DNA from 2 places in the Aerococcus sp. NPDC058936 genome. Region 2 is predicted to be linked to the other one. Evidence: riboswitches for the same ligand, from Rfam matches in the RefSeq annotation. Region 2 holds a riboswitch; the other holds the start of a gene.
The links. Region 2 has a riboswitch for lysine ahead of dapA (4-hydroxy-tetrahydrodipicolinate synthase). Riboswitches for the same ligand answer to the same signal wherever they lie in the genome.
Positions count from the first base shown of each region.

Region 1: it holds a riboswitch for lysine, as region 2 does, so the genes downstream of both, ACFW0C_RS07360 (YfcC family protein) here and dapA (4-hydroxy-tetrahydrodipicolinate synthase) in region 2, are expected to answer to the same signal.

Region 1 covers NZ_JBHYKZ010000008.1:44,283-52,153, reverse strand. The annotation lists gene ACFW0C_RS07365 (M20 family metallopeptidase) at 1-744, opposite strand, end outside; gene ACFW0C_RS07360 (YfcC family protein) at 763-2,178, opposite strand; lysine riboswitch at 2,274-2,423, opposite strand; gene ACFW0C_RS07355 (YjjG family noncanonical pyrimidine nucleotidase) at 2,543-3,220, opposite strand; gene ACFW0C_RS07350 (alpha/beta hydrolase) at 3,268-4,197, opposite strand; gene galT (UDP-glucose--hexose-1-phosphate uridylyltransferase) at 4,307-5,788, opposite strand; partial or broken gene ACFW0C_RS07340 (galactokinase) at 5,793-6,143, opposite strand; gene ACFW0C_RS07335 (substrate-binding domain-containing protein) at 6,080-6,994, shown strand; gene dexB (glucan 1,6-alpha-glucosidase DexB) at 7,051-7,871, opposite strand, start outside.
Region 2 covers NZ_JBHYKZ010000007.1:37,969-45,839, reverse strand. The annotation lists gene ACFW0C_RS06735 (hypothetical protein) at 73-441, opposite strand; gene ACFW0C_RS06730 (aromatic acid exporter family protein) at 572-1,117, shown strand; gene alr (alanine racemase) at 1,293-2,456, shown strand; lysine riboswitch at 2,548-2,696, shown strand; gene dapA (4-hydroxy-tetrahydrodipicolinate synthase) at 2,866-3,756, shown strand; gene ACFW0C_RS06715 (helix-turn-helix domain-containing protein) at 3,879-4,748, shown strand; gene purB (adenylosuccinate lyase) at 4,972-6,273, opposite strand; gene ACFW0C_RS06705 (hypothetical protein) at 6,421-7,509, opposite strand.

The sequences.
Region 1 (7,871 bases), on a different contig from region 2:
TTCCATATATGGCGTATCCAAGGCGCGGACATAGAACTCCGCGCGTGTGTATTCAGGGATCACATTGGCTGCGTCTCCACCATGGGTGATAATCCCATGCACACGGGCAGATGACCGCATTTCTTGGCGTAAGCTATTGATATTGTTAAATAGGTTTAACATAGCATCTAGGGCGTTAATCCCCTCTTCTGGCGCTTCCGCAGCATGAGCTGGTTTACCGAAAAATTCAAAAGCAATTGGGTGGATAGCCATTGAAGTCCCAGACATAGTATTTTCATCTGAAGGATGGGTACACATAGCCACATCTACGTCGTCAAATACGCCTAAATTAGTCATATCTACCTTAGTTCCAGTTGTTTCTTCAGCAGGCGTTCCTAAGACAATCACTCGGCCCCCAGTCTGGTTGATCACCTTAGATAAGGCGATACCTGCACCAGTGTCTACAGTCCCAAGCATATTGTGGCCACAACCATGTCCGATTGAAGGTAAGGCGTCGTACTCAGACAAGTAAGCAATTGTTGGGCCAGGTTGACCTGAATCAAAAGTCGCTCTAAAGGCTGTATCAAAGCCAGCATATGGTGCTTCAACAGTGAAACCATGTTTCTCAAGCAATGCAATATGAGCCTTTGACGATTTAAATTCTTGATGGCCTAGTTCTGGATTGGCAAAAATATAATCGCTCAATTCTCTTAAGTCAGTTTCTAGGGCGCTAACTTCTTGATGTAATATTTCTTTTACAGTCATAAAATTTACTCTTCCTTTCTAGAATGGGCCATAGCTTACAAAATGGGCAAAGATTAAGAAAGCCAATCCGATTAAGATGTATACGGCAAGTAACGGCATGAACCATTTAAACCACTTGTTGTATGGAATTTTAGCTAGTGACAATTCAGCCATTAGGACACCGGATGTTGGAATAATAGCATCCATGAAACCTGACCCTAATTGAAAAGCAAGTACAGCTGTTTGCCTTGTGATATCTAGTGAGTCAGCGATTGGTAACATGATTGGCATAGTCGCCGCAGCTTGACCTGAACCAGATGGGATAAAGAAGTTAATCAATATTTGAATCACGTACATACCAACTGATCCTAAGATAGTTGGGAAAATGTTTACCACTTGTACAAGATTGTAAATAATTGTATCTAAGATCATTCCATTTTCCATGACTACTAAAATACCGCGGGCGAAAACAATGGCAAGTACTGAGAACATCATCTCAGCAGCACCAGAAACGAAGGTGTCGGCTATTTTACCAGTTGAAAGACCCCCGATTAAGGCTGAAACAACTGCCATGGTAAAGAACATTGCACCTAGTTCGTCAATAAACCAACCAATCTGGAATACACCGTATACCATCATGGCAAAACCGGCTAGTAAAGCCACAGAAATCCACTTGTGGCGTGCTGAAAAGGCTGGTAATTCTTGTTCGCTTAAGTCCTTGTAATCATCTGCAGCTTTATCAGCGGCTTCTAAATCTGCTACTGCGCTCTTGGTTGGATCAGCTTTGACTTTCTTCGCATAACGCATAATAAAAATTGTCGTTACAGTCCAAAGAACAATGAATAAGGCGATCCGTAAACCAACACCTGAGAATAGCGGTAATTCAGCTAAGGCTTGGGCAACACCTACTGAGAACGGGTTCATAAACCCAGCGTTAAAGCCGACTGCAGCCCCAAGAATTAAAACGGCAATCCCTGTCATGGCATCATATCCTAAAGCTCTAGCTAGTGCGATACCGATTGGGATGAAGAGGATAATTTCCTCTGATAAACCTAGAGTGGCGCCACCTAAACCAGTCACAAAAACAAGAATAGGAATAAAAACTTCCTCGCGTCCTTTTAAGGCACGGACTAAACGACCCATTAGAGCTTCAAGAATGCCTGTTTCGTTAATTAATTTGAATGATCCACCAGTGATAAAGAGGAAAAATACGATAGATCCTACCTCAATAAAAGCTTGCGGCAAGGCCAGAATCAACTGGAAAGGATTTTGTGGGCTAGATTCAATAAAGTGGAAAGAATCTGGGACTAAAACAGTACGATCATCGACCAGCGTTCGTTCGAACTCCCCTGCTGGTATAACCCAAGTTAAGATCATCATGATGACCATGATTGAAAATAAAAGCACTAATGCATTCGGCATGTGTAACTTTTTTGGAAAAAGTTTTGACTTCATAAAAAAGCTCCTTTAATAAAATTCAATAAAAAAATACCAAGGCAAGCAAAAGCTCGACTTGGTATCGGTTGAATACAGAAATCACTTTTGCCCGCAAAGTAGAAAGCGCTCCTGGAAGGAATTGGGCATTCCTTTTTGGCAGTGATGCATTTATTAAATACACCCCCAACAGCAATCGTGCTATTTCGGCTAACAACCCTTTCTCCAAATGGATACTGATGTGATTAGCGGCCTCTTTCTATTCCGCATTTATTCATTTAAGACTAATCTTATGAAATAAAAGGTACAATGTCAAGAAATTTTACAATCGATGTTATATGCTATTGTACATTCATGACAAAAATTCGTTAAACTAAGCCAAAAACTATAAATCATATATTTCATTTAAGTGCGCAATATCATAGGTTGGCATTACTGGATCTTTTACTTCTTTCCTTTTTGGGTTATACCAAATGGTGTCGATTCCAGCATTAATACCTCCTTGAATATCTGACGTAAGCGAATCTCCAATAATGGCTGTTTCTTCTTTATTAAAATATGGGATTCTTGAGAATACTGTATTAAAGAAATTTATACTAGGCTTTTGAGCATTCAGTTCCTCAGATATGAACACATCTTTAAAGTACGGCATCAAACCAGATTTTTGTAAACGATAAGATTGCGTCTCAGCAATTCCATTGGTAACGATAAATAAATTTGCCTGTTTAGAAAGTGAATTCACTAGTTCCAAACTATTTTCAACAGGTTTTATACCTTCTTTTAGATACTGCCGATAATTTCTTTCCATTTCAACACTATCCACTTCAATTCCTAGTTGATTGAAGAAAATACCAAATCTACCATTTACAACTTGTTCTGAGGTTAAAATCCCTTGTTCGAATTGGCGCCAGCGACTTTGATTCATGGTATTATACATTTTCTCAGTTTCCTCATTATAAGGAATATCCATAGACTCAAATAAAAATTTCAATGCAACCTTTTGCGCATCTTGAAAATCTAATAAGGTATCATCTACATCAAATAATAAGTTTTTATACTTCATATTTACCTCTTTTTATTATCCTAAACCCATAGTATCATCCTAAGCGCTCAGGAATAAACGCCTTTTAAGATGATTTCTTTCAACCAATTTTCAGCTAGCGGTAGCCATTGCGCGGCAGTTTTATTCACTTGATTGGGCATGGTGGCAGAAAGCTCGTTAGCCACTGAAAGGCCGTGTGGTCCTTCTTGGAAAATATGCATTTCAAACGGAATTTGATTTTCTTCTAATGCTAAGGCTAGTGATAAGGAATCACGTACATTAACAACATCATCTTCACGTGTCGCCCAAATAAAAGTTGGTGCAGTATGTTCATTCACAGTAGCTGGGACAGAATAACGTTCAATTTCTGCTTCACTAGGTAGTGGTTTTCCAAAGCAAGCTAAAGATATAGCTGTTGCATAGGCCTTGATATTTGGGTCAGGATTGGCAATGTTTTGGTGATAATAATAGGCAATATCAGTTAGGGCGTAGGCAGAAATATTAAATGCTGGTTTCAAGGCTTTGCCCTTCAAATTTGTTGCATTTTGAATCACATCTTCATGCCATACATTACTGTACATCCCGGTATTGTGACCACCAGCAGAAAATCCTGCTAGGCCAATCTTATCAGTATCAATGCGCCACTCAGTCGCATATTGATGCAAAATTTCAAATGCCTTAGCAGTTTCTTGTAGCGCATGGGGGAAAATAACATCAGGTTTAACTGGAAATTGCCCTTCTGCAATGATTTCTGCAGTTGTTTTCCCTTGCCCATAGACCGAATATCGCAAGACAAATGCGTGAAAGCCCATAGCATTAAATGCCAATGCCACTGGTTCAGCTTCTCTATCTGAACAGTACATATATGAACCACCGGGACAGATAATCACGGCCGGTCGTTCAATATTCACATTACTTGTGCGGATTGGATCAATCACGTAGCTAGTTAAGGTCACATCATCACGATCATTATATAGCTTTATTACTTCTTTTTGCATCAGACGTTCTCTCCTCTAAATTTCATTAATGCCATTATAGCATTTGATTTTCATTAGAGAAAAAGAAAACCCCCGTCTCCAAATAGCAAGAAACGGGGGCATGAAAAATTTAAGAAACGATACCTACCGATTGAATAAATCGATTAAAGCCATCTTTTCCTGCTGGTGTATCTTTATACACGCCAGCATCTTCTAAGACGCGTACAAAAACATTTGCAATTTCATCTTTTAAAATAGTATGCACTGTATCTGGAGTAAACGTATGGTGATAATTTTGCTTTAATTCTTGTGCCCATGTTAAATGGTAAGCTGCAATATTATTTTCTTTATCTAATAGATAGTCAGCAACCGCCGAGATTTCATCTTTTAAGCGTGGTGGTAATATAGCTAAGCCCATTACTTCAATTAAACCGATATTTTCCTGTTTAATATGTTGCACATCTTGATGTGGATGATAAACGCCATCTGGATATTGTGATGAAGTATGATTATCACGTAAAACCAAATCTAGTTCGAATTTGTCCCCATTTTTGCGGGCGATAGGTGTAATTGTATGATGAGCTTCGTCCCCTGTATATGCAATTACATCTAGATTTGGATCTTCATATGTTTGCCAAGCCAGTCGGATTTTATCGGCCAAGGTCACCAAATCTCCGCGCTCTTTTCCTTGTAGACGTATCACAGACATGGGCCATTTGACAATCCCAGCTTGGATGTTTGGGTAACCTTCAAACGTGAATTGACTTTCAAAGGGTGCCTTAGCCATAGGGAAATCATGACGTCCCGTTTGATAATGATTATGCGTTAGAATTGAACCTCCTACAATCGGCAAATCGGCATTAGAACCAGCAAAATATCCAGGAAAAATAGCTACAATGTCTAATAATTGTTCAAATGTTTGTTTTGAAATGACCATGGGGACATGCTGTGTGTTTAATACAATACTATGCTCATTGAAATAGGCATATGGTGAATATTGGAACCCCCACTTCTCATCGCCTAATTGAAGACGAATAATTCTGTGGTTAGCGCGCGCCGGATGGTTGATTCTGCCTTGATATCCTTCATTTTCCATGCATAGCTGGCAAAGAGGATAACTAGAAGATTGCGCTTTTTTGGCGGCAGCGATTGCCTTGGGATCTTTTTCAGGTTTTGATAGGTTAATGGTAATTTCTACTGGTCCGTAGGCCGTTTGACTTGTATACGCAATGTTCTTAGCAATGGCCCCTACTTTAATATAGTCATTACGTTGACTCAGCGCATAAAATTCCTGGATGGCCTCTTCTGGAGAAATTTGATAGGTATCCCAAAAGTGTTGATTTAAAACACTAGGGGCTGGCGTGATAAAATCCATTAATGCAGCGCCTAAAGTATCTCGCTCTTCTGTTAAATCCCCTACTTTTCCGTTGTCAACAGCAACATCTACTAAGGCATCACGTAAGGAAATAAGGGTGGTTCTAGCTGTTTCTTGATTGGCACCTGCTTCACCAGTTAATGCTAAGATTCGATTGCGTAAATAAAAATGATCGTCTATTGTATAATCACTATTTTCAATAACCTGTGTAACAAAGGCATCAATTAGTTTTGCCATGTCATCATCTCCTTGTTAGTACACGCGCGCCACTTGAGATTTCTGCTATATAAAATTGTGGTGGATAGCCGATTGTTTCAGTATATACACACCCTACTTGCTCTTTAAAAGCATCCACCTTGTCTTTTGCGACGATAGCAATGCCACATCCTCCAAAGCCTGCGCCCGTCATACGTGCGCCTAATACACCCTCCTGTGCCCATGCTGTATGGACCAAGGTATCTAGCTCGATTCCGGTAACTTCATAATCGTGTTCTAATGATACATGGGAGGCATTCATTAAGCGACCAAATGCTAATAGATCCCCAGTTTGCAATGCTTGTCGTGCAAGTGACGTTCGTTGGTTTTCCCAAACATCAAAAGACGACGAATATACCAAAACAGCGACAAAAAATTGCTGTTGTCCAATGGTATAGTGAGCAAGAAGAATTAAATGATTTATATTATTACGCTATTCGGATTGGGATAGAAAAACGTGCCGAAGATTTAACCTATGATATTGTCCGTTATTTCAATAATCAAATTATTCAAATTGCTGATGATATTGCTGGAATTATTGCCATCGGTAAATTTTCTAATCAACAAATTAAACGGTTAGAGTCCTATAATCGCAAATTGGTTTTTGTGGATTCAGATACCTTAAATGCTGGTCATCCCTGTGTGACAACTGATTTTGATAATGCCGTGATTCAAGTATTAGATTATTTTATGCAGCATGGGTTAACATCAATAGGTATGATTGCCGGTGAAGAGAAAACGACAGATGGTAAGGAACAGTTAATTGATCAACGGTTCAGAACTTTCCGAAACTATGCATCTGAACTTGGTGTTTACCATGCAAAATATACGTATATTGGTGATTTTTCAGCACAAGCTGGGTATGATTTGATGAAACAGGCCATCACTGAACATGGAGAAGCCCTTCCACAAGCTTTCTTTGTGGCCAATGATACATTAGCTATTGGTGCTTTACGTGCCCTTCAGGAGGCGCGTATTGCTGTCCCTGAACGGGTGAGCCTTATTTCATTTAATGATACCCCGTTGACGAAACAGATTTTCCCCGCCCTATCCAGTGTGACCGTTTTTACCGAGGAAATGGGTCGAATTGCTGTGGATACCCTGAATCGTCAATTGATAAACCCGGAAGTAGTACCTACTATGACTAGACTTGCCACTCGGTTAACAATACGTGATTCTAGTGTATAAATATCAAAAAAAGGTAACCACAAACGATTGCGGTTACCCTTTTTGATATTATTTTTTTATTTTGTCAGCTTAACACAAAATGCATCCCAAGCATCCAAGGTAATTTGTTGTAAATCGGTTGGCACCACATGATTGCTGATAATAATTGTTTCATATGTACCATTAAAACTAAATGTTTGTGCTACATCAGATACATTCACGACTACTAAGTATGCTTCACTTGGTGTTCTTCGGATGTAGGCAAATACTTTATCGCTAGTATCTAATAGCTCAAAATCGCCATCGATTAACCAGTCTGCAGTTTGGCGTAATTGAACCAATTTTTGATAAGTATAAAAAATACTGTTCTGATCAGCTAAGGCGTTTTTGACGTTAATTTCATGATAATTTGGATTTACTGGTAGCCAGGTTGTGTCTCCACTTGAGAATCCGGCATGTTTCGTTTCATCCCACTGCATAGGTGTCCGAGCATTGTCTCGACCAATCATGCGGATACTGTCCATGACTTGTCCCATAGATTGACCATTTGCCGTAGCTTCTCGTGCATAGTTTAAGGATTCAATATCATCAATTTCATCTAAATTGTTAAAAGGATAATTGGTCATTCCTATTTCTTCACCTTGGTAAATATAAGGTGTGCCTCGCATCAGATGTAGGAGAATGGCTAATGCCTTGGCTGATTTCACTCGGTTTGGGCCAGTTGAGCCCCAAATAGAAAGGACACGTGGTAAATCATGGTTGTTCCAGAATAAAGAGTTCCAACCTTGACCAAGCCCTAATTCTGTCTGCCATTTATTAAAAATCTTTTTTAATGCAGGTACATCTAGTTCGTCTTCAAAATCCCATTTAGCTGCATCCGGCTTATGTTGCAGACCAA
Region 2 (7,871 bases):
CACGACAAGTGAAGGGCGCTTTTTACTATTATTCTAGTGTTTTATTTCTAAACGACTTCTGTCGCACCTTTTCTACTTAAAGATCATTTGGAAGAATTCGAAAACGCGCGGTCCGAGCAAGACTACTGCTAGGATGGCGAGGGCTAGAATAATCCATACCAGTACTTTGCGGGAGTGATTGCTTGAACCAGACCAAAAGTATTGTTTTTGTTTTTGTCTTTCGAAGAAGATTTCATTGGTGTCTAAGTCTTGGAAGGTTTCTTTTGGCACAGGTGTTTCCGCAAACGTTTCGACGTTAAATTCAGCAGTATCCTGTGTGAGTGTTGTCTCAGGTACTGAGGATTTAATGTCATCTGAAAAAGGATTTCCATACTTTTTTTGGTTATTCTTCTTCTCGCGTTCAAGCGCTTTTTTCGCTTGGCGATATGTTTGCCGCTTCACCTGATGCACCACCTTTATTATTTAGTTCATTTTATCCAGTATTCCTAGTATAATCTATTTACAAGAAATTTCAAATTGTAGAGAAGGGAAATTTTTCAACTTTCCCTCTTAATTAAAGGAGCTTATTTCAGTGAAACAAAGTTTTCATATTGGTATGCGGACCCTAAAGACTTCATTGAGTGTCTTTATTATTGTTCTTATTTCAGCATTTATCCCTATTGACCCGCAAATTGCTGCCCTTTCAGCGGTATTTTCACAAAGGGCTAACGTCACTTCGTCGCTTTCTTTTGGTTTGCGTAGAACCTTAGCCATTGTTTGTGGGGCTTTTGCCTCATTAGTTTATATTTTTTTACATAAGTTATTGCCTGACCATTATTTGATTACTGCACTTTTAGGCGGTTTAGGTATTTTAATTACGATTCAAACTAACCTTCTCGTTAAGAATCCACAAGGGGTTATTGGTGGTAGCGCCACTTTCCTTGTCATTGTCTTCAATATTCCAGAGCACAACCAATATGTCTATGCCCTACTTCGGGTGTTAGATACCTTCTTGGGAGCCATTGTCGCTGTTGGTATCGAGTACATTTTTCCAAGAGACCGAGTTGTTCCTTGGATCCTTACTTACAATAGTTATGTACCGAAGTTTCTACAAATCTCTACCTCTGATAAAATTTAAATGACCACTAAGGTGAGCTTAGGATTGGACTAACTTAGCTTTTCCTTAAGTTAGAGACCCTTCTTTCGAGTTTTTACCCACAAGTGGTATAATAAATGAGAAGTGGAATGCGCGGTATTAACGTCATTTACTATCTATTTCAATCAATCCATGTGATTAAAGAGAGGTTTAAACTATGACCATTGGTTATCATCGCCCTAGTAAGGCCATCGTGTCTCTAGATGCGATTATTCATAATTATTTCGCTATTAAAAAGCATATCGGTAATAAAGCTGTCATGGCAGTTGTTAAGGCTGACGGCTATGGTTTAGGTGCCGTCAAAATAGCCGACGCCCTCCAATCTCGCGGTGCCGACGGTTTTGCGGTCGCGGTTGCGGATGAAGCATTAGAATTAAGAGACGCTGGGATTATTGCCCCTATCATGATTTTAGGCTTGACTGATCCAGACGACGCTTGGCTTTTAGCCAATTTAGAAATTGGTGTGACAGTGTCTAGCTTAGACTATTTAAAATATGCCAAGAAACACGATAAAGACTTTTCTCGCCTTCATCAATTGAATGTCCACCTTAAAGTGGATTCTGGGATGGGACGGATTGGCGTGCGGTCTGCTAAAGAAGCACAGAAAATCATTGATTACATTGCCAAACATCCGAAGAAATTTAAGTTGGCTTCAGTCTTTACCCACTATGCTACAGCTGATTCCTTCACTGACCATGGTAAGGATAAGGTTCAAGCCCAATCTGACTTTTTTGAAAGTTTGCTTGGGAAATTGGACTACTCAGCATTAGGGTACACTCCCCTTTTCCATCAATCAAACTCTGCCTTAAGCCTTTGGTACCCGGAAAAAACTTTGGATGTTGCGCGACTTGGCCTGGGCTTATACGGTTCCATTCCAAGTATGGAAGATGTGGCGTCGCCGGTTGATTTCAAGCAAGCATTAACCTTGGAGACGGAAATTATCTACGTCAAACAAATGCATGCGGGCGATACGATTTCCTACGGGGCTGATTATGTGGCTGGTTCGGATGAATGGGTGGCTACCCTACCGATTGGCTACGCGGACGGCTGGCAAAGAAATTATTTGGGATTGGATGCCATTGTTGACGGCGAGCGGTGTCCGAGCGTGGGCCGGATCTGTATGGACCAGATGATTATTCGCCTACCCCATGAGATGCCTGTGGGCGCTAAAGTGACCTTAATTGGGACAAATGGCGGCCAAACTGTTGATGTGGTGGACGTTGCTAGTCATGCTGGAACGATTGCCCATGAAGTATTGACGAATTTAAGTCAACGATTGCCCAGAGCTTATACGTCTAATAAGAAAAAGAAAATGAAATAACGATTGCGAAATCTAATAGTTTTTTCATTTAGCCCTTGCCTTTAATTGGTAGTCATGTTAGTTTTAAACTAACGATTATACGAATAGAAAGTATAGATATAGAGGATGCGCAACCAATCAGTAGCCGATGGTGAAAGGTGGTTGTGCCGAAATGCAGATTTTCTGTGTTGGGGGTAATACCTAAGAGGGTTATCCCTGTCAAACCTTAATACCCATTAAGGTGCGGAGCGCTTGTCTTATGCTAGGGATTAAAAACTGTTAGGATTATTGAATGCTATCAGTATTTTTTGACACGTTTTCCTAGGTAGACATAGAGTGATGCTCTTGTCTGCCTTTTTTTATACTCAAGCTATCTGATCGTTTTTTCATAAAAACAATTACAAATTGCACACAATATAGGAGGATTCTCATGACAATTTTTAAAGGTTCTGCGGTAGCCATCGTTACCCCTTATGATAATTCATTAGAACAAAATATCAATTACGATGTGTTTGCGGAGTTGATTGAATTTCAAATTGAAAATGGTACAGATGCCATTGTCGTTGCAGGAACAACTGGTGAAGCTTCAACACAAACTGACGAAGAACAAGTTGAATTAGTAAAATTCTGCGTGGAAAAAGTCAATGGCCGGGTACCCGTGATAGCCGGTGCTGGTTCTAATGATACTGCCCACGGAATCCAATTAACGAAAGACTGTGTAGCCGCAGGTGCAGATGCTATTCTATCTGTAACGCCTTATTATTTAAAAACGAGCCAAGCTGGTTTATTGGCGCATTATAGCGCCATTGCAGATGCTGTGAAAACAACGCCGATTATCTTATATGATGTACCAGGTCGTACAGGAATGTCTATTGCCCCTAAAACATTGTCGGAACTTAAAAACATCGATAACATTGTTGCCATTAAAGATGCAACTGGTGATTTAGCCAATGCAGTAGATGCGCGCTACCACGTCGGTCCTGATTTTGATGTGTACTCTGGTAACGACGATACAGTTATTCCATTAATGAGTTTGGGTGGCCATGGGGTGATTTCTGTTTTGGCTAATATTGCACCAAAACAAGTACACGAAATGACGCATTATGCCTTAAATGGTGACTTTAAAAAAGCGGCTGAAATTCAAACAGCTTTTAAACCATTAATCGACATTTTATTCAGTGAGCCAAATCCAATTCCAATCAAAAAAGCCATGTCCATGCTTGGTTTCGATACAGGTTCAGTGCGTCTACCACTGGTCCCTGCCCAAGAAGAAACAGTGGCTGCACTAGAAGCTGAAATGAAACGATTGAATTTGATATAGTCTTTTCAATTCTAAAGTAAATTGTGGTATATTAAAGGGTGTGTAACTTATCAGTGCACGCCCTTTCTTTTATTGCTACTGATAAGTGATAGATTGAATATTTAAAATAGGAGCTTTGATTTATGCCAACTGGAACACCACCATTTCGAATCAAACTGAAAAAAGTTGATCAGCAAATGGTTGACATTTATAATCGTTCTTCTTTTCATCGAAACGAACTCTTGATTCCTCTTAGACCCTTCTCTATTGAGTTAGCCGACAAAAAAATTGACGTCTCAGTGCGCCAAATTGTTGTCTTACCTGAACCGATTATGAGACGGTTAATCTTACCGGAAAAAGATTGTAGTCCTCAAGTTGATGACCATAAACCAACAGAAGAAAAAATATACGCCTATATTTTATCCCTAGGCGAACCTTACATAGATGCCATTGCCAATGATTTTGTGGAAACACCTGAAATTAAACACATTTTTGATGAACCACATGTCTTCAGCTTCTCTTTCGTCACTTGGCAACATCTACTACAAACTTTGATTCAATTACAGTTGGAATTGAAACGGCCTGAAGACAACATTCAAAAGAAAATGGTCTTTAGTATAGTATCGACCATATTCCTTGAATTGTATCGACTTTGTTCTGCTTCAAACCAAAACCGGTTAGAGATGTCTGAAAGAGAGATTTTAGCCTACGAAATTAAACATTTTATTGTTGATTCCTACCGAAAAGACTTAACCCTTCAAGACATTGCAGACAAGTTCGACATTTCAACGTCAACTGTCAACCGAGTATTCCAGCCTTACTTCCATTCAACCATATATCAATTCATCTTGGACTTGCGGTTGGGCTATGCCTATACCTTGATAGAAAGTGGCTTGTCTATCACAGAGTCATGGCAAAAAGCTGGCTTTAATGATTATAGTAACTTCTATAGAGCCTTTATTAAGCATTATCATATTAGACCGCATGAGGTACCAAAAAAAGGAGAATCGTAAGCATCTCCTTTTTTGATTATGTTCAGCCTTCTACTGTTTCTTTACCTATCGTTGCCTTAAAAGTAGGATGAAAGGTATAGTCTATCCTCGGGCAAAAATAATGATGAGTCCTGCTACTAGCAACAAGTTTTTCGTATACCAACAAAAAAGGTCACGGTACTTGCCCTAATCTGGGTTAAGTACTGTGACCTTTTGTATGCTGTCATTGCGGTTTTGCATTAAATTATTTTTCAACTAGTCCTAATTTTTTGAAGATATCATCCACTTTTTGGATGTGGTAGTGGTAGTCGAAGGCGTCTTCAATAGCTGCTTGGTCTAGGTGACTAGCGATTTCTTCATTGGCTTCGACAAGCCCTTTAAAGTGCTTGCCTTCGTCCCAAGCGATTGCTGTTAATGGTTGAACTAAATCGTAGGCTGCTTCGCGTGATAAGCCTGCATCAACCAATTTTAGCAATACACGTTGTGAGTAGATTAAACCGTGAGTAGCATCCATGTTGCGTTTCATATTTTCAGGGAAGACGGTGAGTTTTTCCATAATGTTTGCGAAACGATTTAACATATAATCTACTAAGATCGTTGTATCTGGTAGGATAATCCGTTCGGCAGATGAATGAGAGATATCTCTTTCATGCCATAAAGTCACGTTTTCATAAGCAGTCATCACATGTCCGCGAACAACACGGGCTAATCCAGCCATGTTTTCTGAACCGATTGGGTTACGCTTATGTGGCATTGCGCTTGACCCTTTTTGCCCTTTTGCAAAGAATTCCTCCACTTCACGTGTTTCCGATTTTTGTAGTGAACGGACTTCTGTCGCAATATTTTCTATCATTGTAGCAATTAAAGCGAGTGATGAAATATATTCAGCATGTAGGTCACGTGGTAGGATTTGCGTTGAAATCTCTTGTGGGTTAATGCCTAGGTGTTCACACACATAAGTCTCAATAAATGGCGGTACATTGGCGTATGTACCTACTGCACCAGAAATTTTACCTGCTTCAACACCGCGCGCAGCCGCTTCAAAACGTTGGATATTTCGTTTACATTCTGAATACCAACGCGCTACTTTCAAACCAAAAGTCGTTGGTTCAGCATGAACACCATGGGTACGCCCCATCGTAACAGTATATTTATGTTCAATCGCACGTGCTTTTAACACCTGCAAGAATCGGTCTAAACCTTTACGAATTAAATCATTTGCTTGTTTTAATTGGTAACCTTGAGCCGTATCCACAACATCCGTAGACGTTAAGCCATAATGCACCCATTTACGTTCTTCGCCCAATGATTCAGACACATTACGGGTAAAGGCAACCACATCATGACGGGTTTCTTTTTCAATTTCTTCCACTCGTTTTGTATCAAAAGTGGCCTTTTCACGAATAGCTTGCGCATCCTCTTTAGGGACTTCCCCTAAGGCTGCCCATGCCTCTGTTGCAAGAATTTCAACTTCCAACCAAGAGGCATATTTATTTTCTTGTGACCAGATTTGCCCCATTTCAGGACGGGTATATCTAGGTATCATAACATTCTCCTTTATTGCACGCGCTCAATTTTTGTACGCAACAATTATATCACAAGCCAGCTTTCTGGCAGTGATTATTTTTCGCAAAAAAAAAGACGAGTCCCGATATGAATCTCAAATTGGTCTCGTCTCTGTAATTTTTATAGCTTAATGATGGTGGTGGTGGTGATCGTGATCATGGTCCAATTCTTCCATCAATAAATCAGGGTGGTCAGCTTCTAGTTGGTCTAAAACTGCCGTCACTTGCGGGTCAACATTGCCCAGAATATCTTCATAAATGGCTAAATATTCGTAGGCCGCTTCATATTCGCCGTGCTCGTTAAAGCGGAATGCGGCTTCTTTTAAAGCAGTTAACATATCCACTGATGGGTAGTCGTTTAAGCCCAGATCGTCAAGGAAGGCTTCTTGTTCCTTGCCTTCAAGAATTGCAGGCCACTCACGGTCTAATTCTGCTAAGACTTCTAAACCTGCTCTGGCATTATCATTTTCATTCCACATCAGTGAAATATGGTATAACATGTAGGCTTTCTCAAAGTCTTCTTTATGGTAATAGAAATCCCCAATTAAGGCAAAACCATAAGCTAGGTCTTCCACTCTAAGTGAATAACTCAAGCCATTAAGAACGGTTGGGTAAGACATCCCGTACTGTTCCATTTCTTGGTATAGTTCCGCTAAGGCGTAGATAGTGTCTACATCATAGGGATTCCATAATAAGGCTTGTTGGTATGAGTCAATCGCTTCACGCCATTCATTGGCTTGAATTTGCACCTTGGCATATTCTACATACATCCCAGCATAGTCACGCGTTGTTGGTGCTAATTCTAGACCTGGTTCATTATGGTAAATAAACTGGAATAAGTCTAATTCCTCATAGATACTTAAGTTTTTTATGTTTTTCTTAGGTGTGAATTGGTCGAAATCGTCTTCCATCCGGCGAATATATAATGACATTTCAAAATTGGCGCGGACTGGATCGATTGCCATAATATTGCGAATGCGTTTAACGAATTCGACATCATCTTGCATTTTAATTTCAGCAATCATTTGATTGTAATCTGTTGATTGATTCGGGAATTTTTCCGTCATCACTTCATTAAAGGCTTTAATAAATTCATCATCGCTGGTGTGTTTGTGGTTATCTCTTAAAATTTTAGAGATAACTTGAATGCAGTAGCTGTAATCATCAGTTGGCACAGCTTGAATTCTTTGTATAAGTTTTTCTTGGTCCTTATCCATAAGCTCGTCTCCTAAAGCAATAAATTTCAGCATAAAATAGGTTCTTCATTACACCAAAATTTATTGTACTGTTTTTTTTGTGCTATTGAAACCAAAAACCCTTTAAAATATTTTTTCAATTTAGATTCTAAAGTTGCGCAGTGTTAAAAAGTGTATTTTTCCTGACTGTCGTAAAATACTATATGATATCTGATTATAACTGGCATTGGTTATCAAAGACCTCATTTTCTCCTAAATTATACCATATATAATAGGTTTTTTACGGTACAATGCCTTTCTTAAAATTAAATTATAAAAAGTCTTGAAACCGCTTGTACAAGTTTAGTACACTATAGTCATAAGTTAAATATTGCAAAGTATAA